DNA from 2 places in the Lysinibacillus sp. FSL K6-0057 genome. Region 2 is predicted to be linked to the other one. Evidence: riboswitches for the same ligand, from Rfam matches in the RefSeq annotation. Region 2 holds a riboswitch; the other holds the start of a gene.
The links. Region 2 has a riboswitch for thiamine pyrophosphate ahead of thiM (hydroxyethylthiazole kinase). Riboswitches for the same ligand answer to the same signal wherever they lie in the genome.
Positions count from the first base shown of each region.

Region 1 (5,811 bases), 590 kb from region 2:
GCAACTGGAAGTTATTGAGCTTGCTCAAGTGGAAGCATTAAGAGCGAAGGCATCATCAGACGAGCGTAAGTATTTGGAGAAAGAGGCATTTTTAGCATCAGCGCAGCAACTTCTTCAAGATACATGGCGACAACTCGAGGCTCAGCATATTAAACAAGAAGACCAACCACAGATCACCGCTACTTTACATGAAGTGGAACAAGAGCTTGCTGCATTAAAAATTATTCAACATCAATTAGCTGATGTGCGATTAAAAATAAAGCATCAGCATGACCGAATAGAGCAGCTACGAAATAAGCATATGAAGCTAGAGCAATATTTAGCAGAGCAGATAAAAGAATGGACAAAATTACAAGCGGTTGTAGACGAACAACTTAAGCAGATGCCCGCTAATTTACCAACTTTACAGCAATTAAAGCAACAACTTAATGAAGTTAGTAAACAGAAAGAAGAGCTTCAAAAAAGTTGGCAAGTGAGTCAAGAAAATTTGCATGCAGCAAAGGAAGCAGCTAGCAATGCAACACTAACTGTAGAAATTGCCAAACAGTCCTTTGAGGAATTACAGCTTAAAATGAATGAAAAGCTTCAGCAATTTTCAGCAGATATGCAAGAAATAGGTTTCGAAAGCTATGAGGCTTATGCAACTGCTAAACGGAGTACCATACAATTGGATGCACTTCGAAAAGCATGTAGCGACTATGCTTTACAAGTACACACGTTGCAAATTCAGATTACCGAAGGGGCTACATACCTTCAAGGAAAAGAGAAGCAAGATTTAGAGGCGATGGAAGCAAGAGTAGAACAGCAGCGAATTTCCTATGAGGAAGCATTTAAACGTTTGCAACAGATGAATGGCTTTATACAAGCATGCCAAGGCTTTAGTGAAAGGGTGGAAGAAATAGCGAGAGAGCTTCATTTACTTGAACAGGAAGCAGGGCGAGTAAAGGAACTCTATGGATTATTAAATGGACAAAACGCGAAAAAGCTATCCTTTGAGCGTTATATACAAATTAATTATTTAGATCAAATTACAGAAGCTGCCAATATACGGCTGTATCATTTATCAAACGGTCAATTTGAGCTCAGACGCTCAGATAGATTGGAAAAGCATGCAAAGCAAAGTGGACTTGGTCTTGATGTTTATGATGCCTATACGGATCAATTACGAGATGTTAAAACATTATCAGGAGGCGAAAAATTTAATGCTTCGCTAAGTCTTGCTTTGGGAATGGCAGATGTGATTCAAAGCTTCCAAGGTAATATCCATATTGAAACGATGTTTATTGATGAGGGCTTTGGTTCACTCGATGAGGAATCACTAAATAAGGCAATTGATACATTAATTGATTTACAGGATTCTGGTCGTATGATTGGCGTTATTTCTCATGTACCTGAATTGAAATCTGCGATGCCAGCAGTTTTACATGTAGAAAAAACATTGAATGGACATAGTCAAACACATTTTGAAGTGAAATAAAACGAAGGCGTATTTCCGAAAAAAAGGAATACGCCTTCGTTTTATTTTTTTCGAGGTGTGGCTGTAGGCGTTGTTCCCTTTTTTGCAGCCATTACTTTTCTGACGATAGGAATAACAATCGGTGCTAACTTTACGGCGGTTTTCACAACGTTTGATACTTTCATCCAAAAACAGCTCCTTTTACAATTACTACTACCTGTTTCTCTTAAAAATAAAACATTAACGGATAACGCGAACAGCCTGAATAATATTCCAGATCACAATACCAAGTGAGACGAGGGCATAGATGGCGAATGAAGCAAACCAAATAATCATCACTGTATTATTACTGGAGGTTGGATCTAAACTAAATGTGGAAAAAACAAAGACAATAAAGAACAGGATGCCAAAAACAAAAGGAATTAAATGAGAGACAAGTGCACGAATCGAATGTTTTTTTACATCACTATCTTTTGTCACAATGTACACAATTAATGGAACGATGAAAGGGGCGAAGAAAATACTAAGATAACTAAAGGCAGCTAAAATTTTTTGATTCTCCATAGTTGTACCTCCTTTTTTAATATTTACGCATGAATAATAGCAAAGTTTCAAAAAAATAATGTATGGAAGAGGTTGTAATCCTCCTAGCCTTTGCGTACAATGAAAATGTTCAAATAAATTCAGATGTAACGACCACAAGGGGAGCTGATGATGTCAGCTGAGACTGGGCACGTAATGCCTTGACTCTTCGAACCTGTAAGTTAACGCTTGCGTAGGGATGTGGATAGAAACCGACACTTGTACGATGTGAGGCTCTGTCCTGGCATCGTTTTTTCATTCTTGGGGGAAAATGGTGTCAGAAAGAGACATATCAGCGCATTTCTATTCCTGCTCTTGTATCCTACATCGGAACAAAGGAGAGAATATGTATGGACAAAAAAAGACTGTTAATGCTAGTGGAGATTGCGATATTTGCAGCAATTGGGCTAGTACTTGATCAGGTATCCTTTAAAGTATGGGCACAAGGCGGCTCAGTTAGTCTTGTCATGGTACCTATTATGTTAATCGCGTTTCGTTGGGGCCTAGTAGCTGGGCTAACAACGGGACTACTTGTGGGTGTTATGCAAACAATGTTTGGTTCCTATATCGTGCACTGGCTACAAGGATTACTAGATTATGGTGTTGCTTTTACAGTTGTAGGATTAGCGGCAGTTGTACGTGGACCAGTGTTGGACGCTGCTAAACATATGAACAAAACAAAAATGGCACTTTATATTATAATAGGTACCGTTTTCGCAGGCTTCTTACGATACGCGGCACATACAATTGCTGGTGCTGTATTTTTTGCAGAATATGCTGGCGATCAAAATGCTTGGATCTATTCCATCATCTATAACGGTACATATATGCTACCAGCAACTATATTAACGGCTATCGTTGGTGTTCTTTTATTCACAGCCGCTCCACAATTAATGCAAAGAAAAGCTTAATGCAAGTCCCTTCACATGAGTGGGGGGACTTTTTTGTTGTGAATAGCTCTTTTAGCACTTTGCAAAGTAGGAAAGCATACAATATTTAAAGCGTTTATCGTTATACGCATAAAAAGTTATGTTATATTAAAGAATAGATATTAGATGAAAGGGACGTTATACATGATTGTAAAAACACAAGAAGAGATTGAAGCTTTTAAAAAAATAGGACGCATTTGTGCTGAAATTCGCGAAGCGATGAAAGCTGCAACAAAACCAGGTGTTACAACACTTGAACTAGACGAAATTGCTGGCCGCATGTTTGCGGAGGCAGGCGCTATTTCTGGACCGAAGGGAGAATATGATTTCCCTGGGTATACATGTATTAGTGTCAATGAAGAAGTGGCGCATGGTATTCCAGGAAAGCGTGTTATTCAAGAAGGAGATATTGTGAATATTGATGTTTCTGGCTCCTTAAACGGCTACTTTGCTGACACAGGTATTTCATTTGTTGTTGGTGAAGGCTATGAAGACAAAGAAAAGCTATGCCGTGTTGCCAAAAGTGCCTTTGATCGAGCAATGACAAAGGTAAAGGCTGGATCTAAATTAAATCAAATTGGTAAAGCAGTTGAACGTGAGGCGAATGCTAATGACTTAACTGTTATTATGAATTTAACAGGTCATGGCTTAGGTAAATCTTTACATGATGAGCCAAATCATATTTTAAACTATTATGATGCATGGGATTCTACCATCATGAAAGAAGGTATGGTGCTTGCGGTTGAGCCATTTATCTCAGCAAAAGCAGAGCATATTGTAGAAGCTGGTGATGGCTGGACATTCGTGACACCTGATAAATCACTTGTAGCTCAAATCGAACATTCAGTCATTGTGACAAAGGATAAACCAATTATCCTAACGTCATTAGACGAAGAATAGGATATAATGAAAAATCCTGCTAACCAATTTATTTTTGGTAGGCAGGATTTTTTTTAATAAATAAAATGCCAACAAAGAGAACACCACATAAAAATAAGGCGGCTGTAGTGACAAGTAGCTCATCAAAACCATTATGTATGGCGATTCCAATATAAGCCCAAATAAAAACACTTGGATACATAACATCAAAGTGATGGAAACGGATATGTAGCGCAATGGCTCCTCCTAATGTTAGTAAAATCACTGCCCAAAGAGGCGTACTAAGACCAAAGCCGTTCCAACCATAAGCCGTTAATGTAAAGCTTGTATTTGTGATAAAAATAAATGTCATCCATGCTAAATAAATGGAGAAAGGAATACGACCAGACAAGGCTTTGTCCTGAAGAGGGTACGTATTATACAGCATAAATAAATACAAGACTAAGAGTAATGTAATGCCAAGAGAAACAATAAATAACTCATGATGCCAGACGTATACCGTCAATGCTTGCAATATATTTATGCAACTAAAGAGCGCAGACTGTTTCAAAGTTGTCTTTTTGATGTTCATAACTAACCAATAACCGAGTAATAAATAAATGATAATCCAAATTACATGACTTATACTAACCGGTGCAAATACTACAGAAAAACGATTAGCGATTTCTAGCGAAGATTGACCGTTGATGTTCACGAAAAAGGATGAAAAGGTTAGGATGATTGAGACAAGATAAGAGATTGTCATCATGATAAACCGAGGCATGTTTTCCTCTCCCTTCGTGTTAGATTGTATAGGGAAAAGACAAATAAGTATAGTACTGTCACTTTTTTTATTATAACGGAAATTCCTAACAATGTATCGTGTTGTTTTACTAATAATATCTACAATTTACCATGCCTGATAGGCATCCATATATTTCTTTAGTACAATAAGAATATCCAAATAAAAGGAGTGAAGTTTCATGGCACAAAATTTGAAAAATCTAGACCTATCCATTGAACTAGACAAAAAGATGTATAAAAAGAAATTAAAAGTACTCCAATATGAAATGTTAAACGCGCAACAGTTTTTATTAAAAAACAAAATTGGCTTAATCTTGGTATTTGAAGGAATGGATGCGGCTGGTAAAGGTGGCGCTATTAAACGATTAATCGAACGCGTCGATCCACGCGGTTATGTTGTACACCCTATATCTGCTCCTCAAGCACATGAATTACGCTACAACTATTTACAACGATTTTGGAGAAAATTGCCTCAACATGGACAAATCGCTATTTTTGATCGCTCATGGTATGGTCGCGTATTAGTAGAACGCATCGAAGGATTTGCAACGAAGGATGAATGGTCTCGTGCTTATGAAGAAATTAATAATTTTGAGAAGATCTTAACTGCAGGAGATTACATAATTATTAAGTTCTGGCTTCATGTTTCAGATGAGGAGCAATTAAAACGCTTTAAAGAACGTGAACAAAACCCTTATAAATCTTGGAAGCTAACAGCTGAAGATTGGCGCAATCGTGATAAATCGCCACAGTATATTGAAGCAGCAAATGCAATGTTTGAAAAGACCGATAAAAAAGATGCTCCATGGATCTTAGTCGCTGGAGATGACAAAAAGTATGCACGTGTTCAGGTGCTTCAAGAAACAATTGCACACATTGAACGAGAAGCTCAAAGACGTGGTCTTCATTTAACAAATGTGTTAGACAATGCACAACTAGAGGATGCTGAATCATCCAGTTTGGAAATAGTAAACGAGAACAAGAAAGAACAAAAAACTAAATAATTGAATTGTGCTGCTATGACAATAAGACATGAGCTGTTTTGGTTGTAGCAGCATCTTTTTTTACATACAATAAAATATAAATAGGGTTTTCAATCAATGGATTGTAGCCAATGTAACAAAAAGGAATGTATTGATATTTATTGGAAGGCTAGTGTGGAGAATGGTGCTTAAAATTTGG
Region 1 covers NZ_CP152047.1:4,330,682-4,336,492, reverse strand. Annotated here, with positions in the region: gene MHB40_RS21725 (SMC family ATPase) at 1-1,477, shown strand, start outside; gene MHB40_RS21720 (hypothetical protein) at 1,519-1,641, opposite strand; gene MHB40_RS21715 (DUF4870 domain-containing protein) at 1,697-2,020, opposite strand; TPP riboswitch at 2,148-2,255, shown strand; gene thiT (energy-coupled thiamine transporter ThiT) at 2,389-2,949, shown strand; gene map (type I methionyl aminopeptidase) at 3,112-3,867, shown strand; gene MHB40_RS21700 (hypothetical protein) at 3,896-4,609, opposite strand; gene MHB40_RS21695 (polyphosphate kinase) at 4,809-5,633, shown strand; gene MHB40_RS21690 (GNAT family protein) at 5,794-5,811, shown strand, end outside.
Region 1: it holds a riboswitch for thiamine pyrophosphate, as region 2 does, so the genes downstream of both, thiT (energy-coupled thiamine transporter ThiT) here and thiM (hydroxyethylthiazole kinase) in region 2, are expected to answer to the same signal.

Region 2 (5,811 bases):
TGTGTTCTTTTTCGATTTTTTCGGCATGCTCATTTAGCAAACCAAATAACTTCTCGATATTTTCCATATCTAACTTCCTTTCACGCAGAAAAGAGCCGTGACAAACACTTGTCACAGCCCCTTTGTCTAGTATTATCTTAGCCTAAAAGCAGCTTATTATGCTAGTGCTTTGACAGCTGCAATGGCCGCTTCATAGTTTGGATGATCTGTAGCTTCAGGTACATATTCAACATATGTTACTTTATTGTTTGCATCCACAACGAATACTGCACGTGTCAGAAGACGTAATTCTTGAATGTACACACCATATGCTTCACCAAATGAAAGGTCGCGGTGATCTGATACAGTTTGAACTGCATCAATACCTGCTGCACCACACCAGCGCTTTTGAGCGAATGGAAGATCCACAGATACTGTATAAATAACTACATTGTCACCTAAATTAGCTGCTTCCTCATTGAATCGACGTGTTTGCGCATCACATACACCAGTATCTAATGATGGGACAACACTAAATAAACGAATTTTTCCTTCTGAATCATTTAATGTTACAGGTGATAGGTCATTCGCTAATACCGTAAAATCTGGAGCTTGATCGCCCACCTTTACTTCATTTCCTACTAGTGTCACTGGACCATTTTTAAATGTTACTTGTGCCATACAAACGCCTCCTAATCTTCATATGTACATAATATTACTAAATGAAGGGAATTAATTGCAACTATGATAGCTTACATACTTAGAAATAGATAAGACTGTCTCCTAATTTGAGACAGCCATTTGTTTATTGTTCATTTTTTTCCTCTAGCTTGGCTAGTTCTAGTTTTTCTTCCTGTTCAGTAGTTTCTATAATCTCTTCTTGCTTTGGTAAAGCAGTTGGTGTTGAATCCTTTTCAACAAAGATTTTTTCGTGCACCACTGTTGTATCGGCAAAATAATCATGTAAACCTTGATTTTCTGGTAAAATCACTACCAAAATATACAGTGGCATAAAAATATTATTGATGATACGCCCAATCCAATCACGGAATAACACATCTGACCAAGTTAGCTGATCATGCTTTAATGAAATCACACGTAATCCAAATACCATTTTCCCTAATGTTTGCCCAAAGAACTTTGTCATCAACACAAAATAGCTATAGTAGAAGATTGCTGTAATAATAGAAATCGGCGCGTACCAAACAGAATCAGATAAGGACCAATCCATCAGATAAAAAATAGGATTAACGAGTATTCCACCTACAGCAGAAATAATGAATCCATCTAATAAAAATGCCCAAAATCGTACCCAAAAACCAGCAGTTTTTAATGCATAGTTTTTATGCTTTGCTGATTCTCCTGATGTCTTCATAAGAAAGCCATTTTCCATAGAGGGTGAACCTTGCATAACAATTTCATTGTTTGTCATTGTGTTCCCCCCTTAGTATTCCCCGTATAGATACATCATTTTCGGTGCGCTATAGTCCGTCATGATTTTCATTAGCATTTTCTCTTCTGCAGATGGACCAAACATGGAGCCAATTTTCATACCAACGTATGATTGCCAGCCACCCATATCATATGAATACTCAAATAAAGCCGCATCTTCAAGTCCATAATCTTCACGAAGAGCTGCAATGACCGCTTCTTCATCACCAATTTCATCAATTAATCCTGCTTCAAGCGCTTTTGTACCACCAAGAATACGACCATCTGCAACCTTCTTCACTTCTGCTTCAGACATATTACGTCCCTGTTCTACAATGTCTACAAATTCTTCGTACGTTTCATTAATCATATCTTGCATCATTGCACGTTCCTCTGCTGTCACTTCACGCATTGGGCTTAGCATATCTTTATGCTCCCCCGATTTAAACGTCTCAAATTTAACACCAACTTTTTCAGCCAGCTCTTGATAGTTAATGGATTGCATGATGACACCAATAGAACCTGTTATTGTATCACGATGGGCAAATATTTTATCTGCAGGTGCCGAAATATAATAACCACCTGAAGCTGCCATAGAATCCATTGATACATAAATTGGAATTTGTCGTTCTTCTTTAATTTTCAGAAGCTTTTTATAGATTTCTGCTGATTCCTTCACACCACCACCAGGTGAATTGACGCTTAAAACAACACCCTGTATGGACTCATCATATAAAATATTATCCAATTGTTCTAAGAAAAATTGATGATCATAGGCAACTGGTTGCCACAATGTACTTGAGCCAATATCTTGAATCGCTCCATCTACCTTTAAATAAGCAATTCGCTTATCAAAATTTTCCCCTTCAATGACATTTTCATATACATCTAAATTATTACCTGCCATTAAACTATCAAAATTACTTAGGAAATCTGCTTTAAAGAGCGCAAAAATGGTGTTAATTCCTAATGAAAATAGTAAAAGAACACCTGCAACTACTAAAGCAACCCACCTTTTTACATTCATGTCTTTCCGCCTCCTTAACACGTAATACGTATGAATTACACATTTGTTTCATTTTTTTTGCAATAATACTATGCAAAAAGCTTTATGCTATTTATTTCCTTATCCTACCTTACCTAAAAAAATTAAAAAAATCAAAGTCCATACCTTTGCATGAACTTTGATTTTCGACATTATTTCCTAGGAAATGATCATGATTGAAGTTGTTTGATTTCTTGTTGTCGTAATTCGACACGTCTAATTTTCCCTGAAGATGTTTTCGGTAGCTCCTCTACAAATTCAATAGCACGTGGATATTTGTATGGAGCAGTCAGTGATTTCACATGACTTTGAAGTGTTTGAATAAGTGCTTCATCACCTTTTTCATCGTTGCGAAGAACAATAAATGCCTTGACAATATTTCCACGGACTTTATCAGGACTCGCAACCACCGCAGCCTCTTTCACAGTCGGATGCTTCATTAGGGCATCCTCTACTTCAAATGGTCCAATCGTATAGCCTGAGGAAATAATGACATCGTCGCCCCGGCCATCAAACCAAAAATAGCCATCTTCATCTTTATAGGCACGATCTCCTGTAATATACCAATCCCCACGAAATTGTAAATTTGTACGTTCAGGATCATTTAAATATTTTTTAAAGAGGGCTGGTGTTTCACGATGCACAGCAATATCGCCCACTTCTCCCACAGTAACGGGTTTGCCCAAATCATTAATAATCTCAACGGTGTTGCCAGGAGTAGGTTTCCCCATAGAGCCAACTCGCGCCTCCATCCCCACCATTGTCCCCACCAATAATGTATTTTCCGTTTGCCCGTAGCCATCTCGTACTTGTAATTTGAATGTTTCCAAGAAAACTTTAATGACCTCACTATTTAAAGGCTCACCAGCTGATACAGCTTGGCGAATTGCACTTAAATCATATTCATGTAAATTTTCAAGCGCTGCCATAAAACGATATTCTGTTGGTGTACAGCATAGTACATTGATTTTGAATTTTTCAAGCAATGCTAAATAAGTAGCTGCTTCAAATTTACCTTTGTAGACAAATGCGGTAGCACCACTACCCAAAGTAGCAAGAAACGGACTCCAAATCCATTTTTGCCATCCTGGTGCTGCAGTTGCCCAAACAATATCATTTTCATGTACACCCAGCCAATGTGGTGCTGTTGTTCGTAAATGTGCATAGCCCCAACTATGAGTATGCACCGCTGCTTTCGGATTTCCTGTTGTTCCGCTTGTATAGGCTAAAAATGCATTGTCAGTGCTTTTAGTCGGGATAGGGTTTATGTAGGTTGTAGGTTGATTATGCATTTTTTCAAGTATGTTCTGCCAAGGTTCGTGTGCATGCCCTATGACAAATTGCAATATGCCTTGTAAATTCCCCACTTCATCAAATTGTTCAATATAAGGTTCAAATGCAATAACCGCTTTAGCATTGGCATGGTGAATACGATATTCAATATCTTTTGTTCTTAACATTTCTGAGCTTGGAATAATGGTTAAACCCGCTTTCAATGCAGCAATATACACAATATAGGCTTCCACTGAACGTGGTACCATCACTAAAATGACATCACCTTTCTTTAAGCCTTGCTTGGTGAAAACATGTGCTGCTTGATTCGCTTTTTCCAATAAATGTGCATATGTAATAAATTGGACGTCTTGATTTTCTTCATAAATGATTAAAGCATTTTTTGTTGCATCCTGCGCATATTTTTCAATTTCCTCTGCTATGTTATACCATTCTGGTGCAACTAAATCTTGTCTTTTCATGGCAAATGCCCCCTTTTGCTATGACACATTATAAAACTCCTTTTTCATTATTTTCAATGGTTTACACTCAATTTCGTTAAAGTCATGACAACTATCATACTTTGCTATATGGCATCAGTCACGTTTTGTTTATAGGAAAACTAGTTATTGAATACATATGAAAAGTATGGTACATTTTGGTCAACTAAATACAAGATTGCAGGGGGACTCGCAAGAGTTGAGAAGGTAAAACCTGACCCTTTGAACCTGTTAGTTAATACTGACGTAGGGAGCAATAGACATCGTTTTTTACAGATGAAAGGCTCTTTTTCGTGCATTTTTACACAAAAAGAGCCTTTTTTGCATGCTTACGTCCATCCACAGAGGAGGACTACAATGATATTTCAAACAATTCGTCAACAGCAACCACTCGTCCATTGCATCACCAATTATGTAGTGGCAAATTTTCAAGCAAATGGTTTATTAGCAATAGGTGCCTCACCGGTAATGGCTGATGACAGCCAAGAGGTAGAGGAAATGGTAGCGATTGCTCAAGCACTATTAATTAATATTGGAACGCTTAATGATCGTACAAAAAGCGCCATGCTATTAGCAGGTAAAAAAGCGAATGCACTTGGTATTCCTGTTATTTTAGATCCTGTTGGAGTTGGAGCCACAACTTATCGTAAGGAAACTGTCAAACATTTACTTGAGAACATACAATTTGCTGTGATTCGCTGTAATCTTGGCGAGCTTGCTGCAATAGCTGGTGTAGATTGGCAACAAAAGGGGGTCGATAGTGGTCATGGCTCCATCGCTATGGAAGCAGAAGCCACATTATTGGCTCAACGCTATCAATGCATAGTTATTGTAACGGGGGAACGTGATTTTATAACTGATGGTAAGCATAGCCAATGGATTGCTGGCGGTCATCCACAAATGACGGAAGTAACGGGTACAGGTTGTTTACTAAGCGCAATTTGTGGTGCTGCCTATCGTGTTGGACCTAACCCTTACCAGCAATTAACAGAAACACTTACTTACTATAAAAAAGCAGGTGTACTAGCATCAGCATTTACTGCAGATATCGGTGATTTTCAAATCGCCTTACTTAATGCTATACATCGTTTGTCAAAGGATGGTGAAGCTTCATGCATATTGTAACGACGATTGCTGGCTCAGATAGCGGAGGCGGTGCTGGTATACAGGCTGATTTAAAAACATTTCAGGAATTAAAAGTGTTTGGCACTTCTGTCATTACAGCATTAACTGCACAAAATACATTGGGTGTAACAGGCGTTTACCCAATTGACGTTTCCTTTATAAAAAAACAATTCGAGGCCTTAGTAGAAGATTTTTCAATAACTGCGATTAAAACAGGAATGCTTTATTCCTCAGCTATTATCAAAACAATCGCAAGTATGATCAGTGAGCTAAACATTCCACTGATTGTTGATCCTGTGATGATTGCAAAAGGTGGAGAAAGCCTATTGCAGCAAGAAGCTATCGATGCACTATGCTCAACTTTACTACCACTTGCTACGGTTGTTACGCCCAATATACCCGAAGCAGAGACACTTACAGGGAGATCTATTCATCATTTTGAAGATATGAAAGAAGTAG
Region 2 covers NZ_CP152047.1:3,741,397-3,747,207, forward strand. Annotated here, with positions in the region: gene MHB40_RS18545 (class I SAM-dependent methyltransferase) at 1-67, opposite strand, end outside; gene tpx (thiol peroxidase) at 157-660, opposite strand; gene MHB40_RS18555 (RDD family protein) at 785-1,411, opposite strand; gene sppA (signal peptide peptidase SppA) at 1,424-2,437, opposite strand; gene MHB40_RS18565 (acyl--CoA ligase) at 2,626-4,209, opposite strand; TPP riboswitch at 4,400-4,497, shown strand; gene thiM (hydroxyethylthiazole kinase) at 4,585-5,352, shown strand; gene thiD (bifunctional hydroxymethylpyrimidine kinase/phosphomethylpyrimidine kinase) at 5,340-5,811, shown strand, end outside.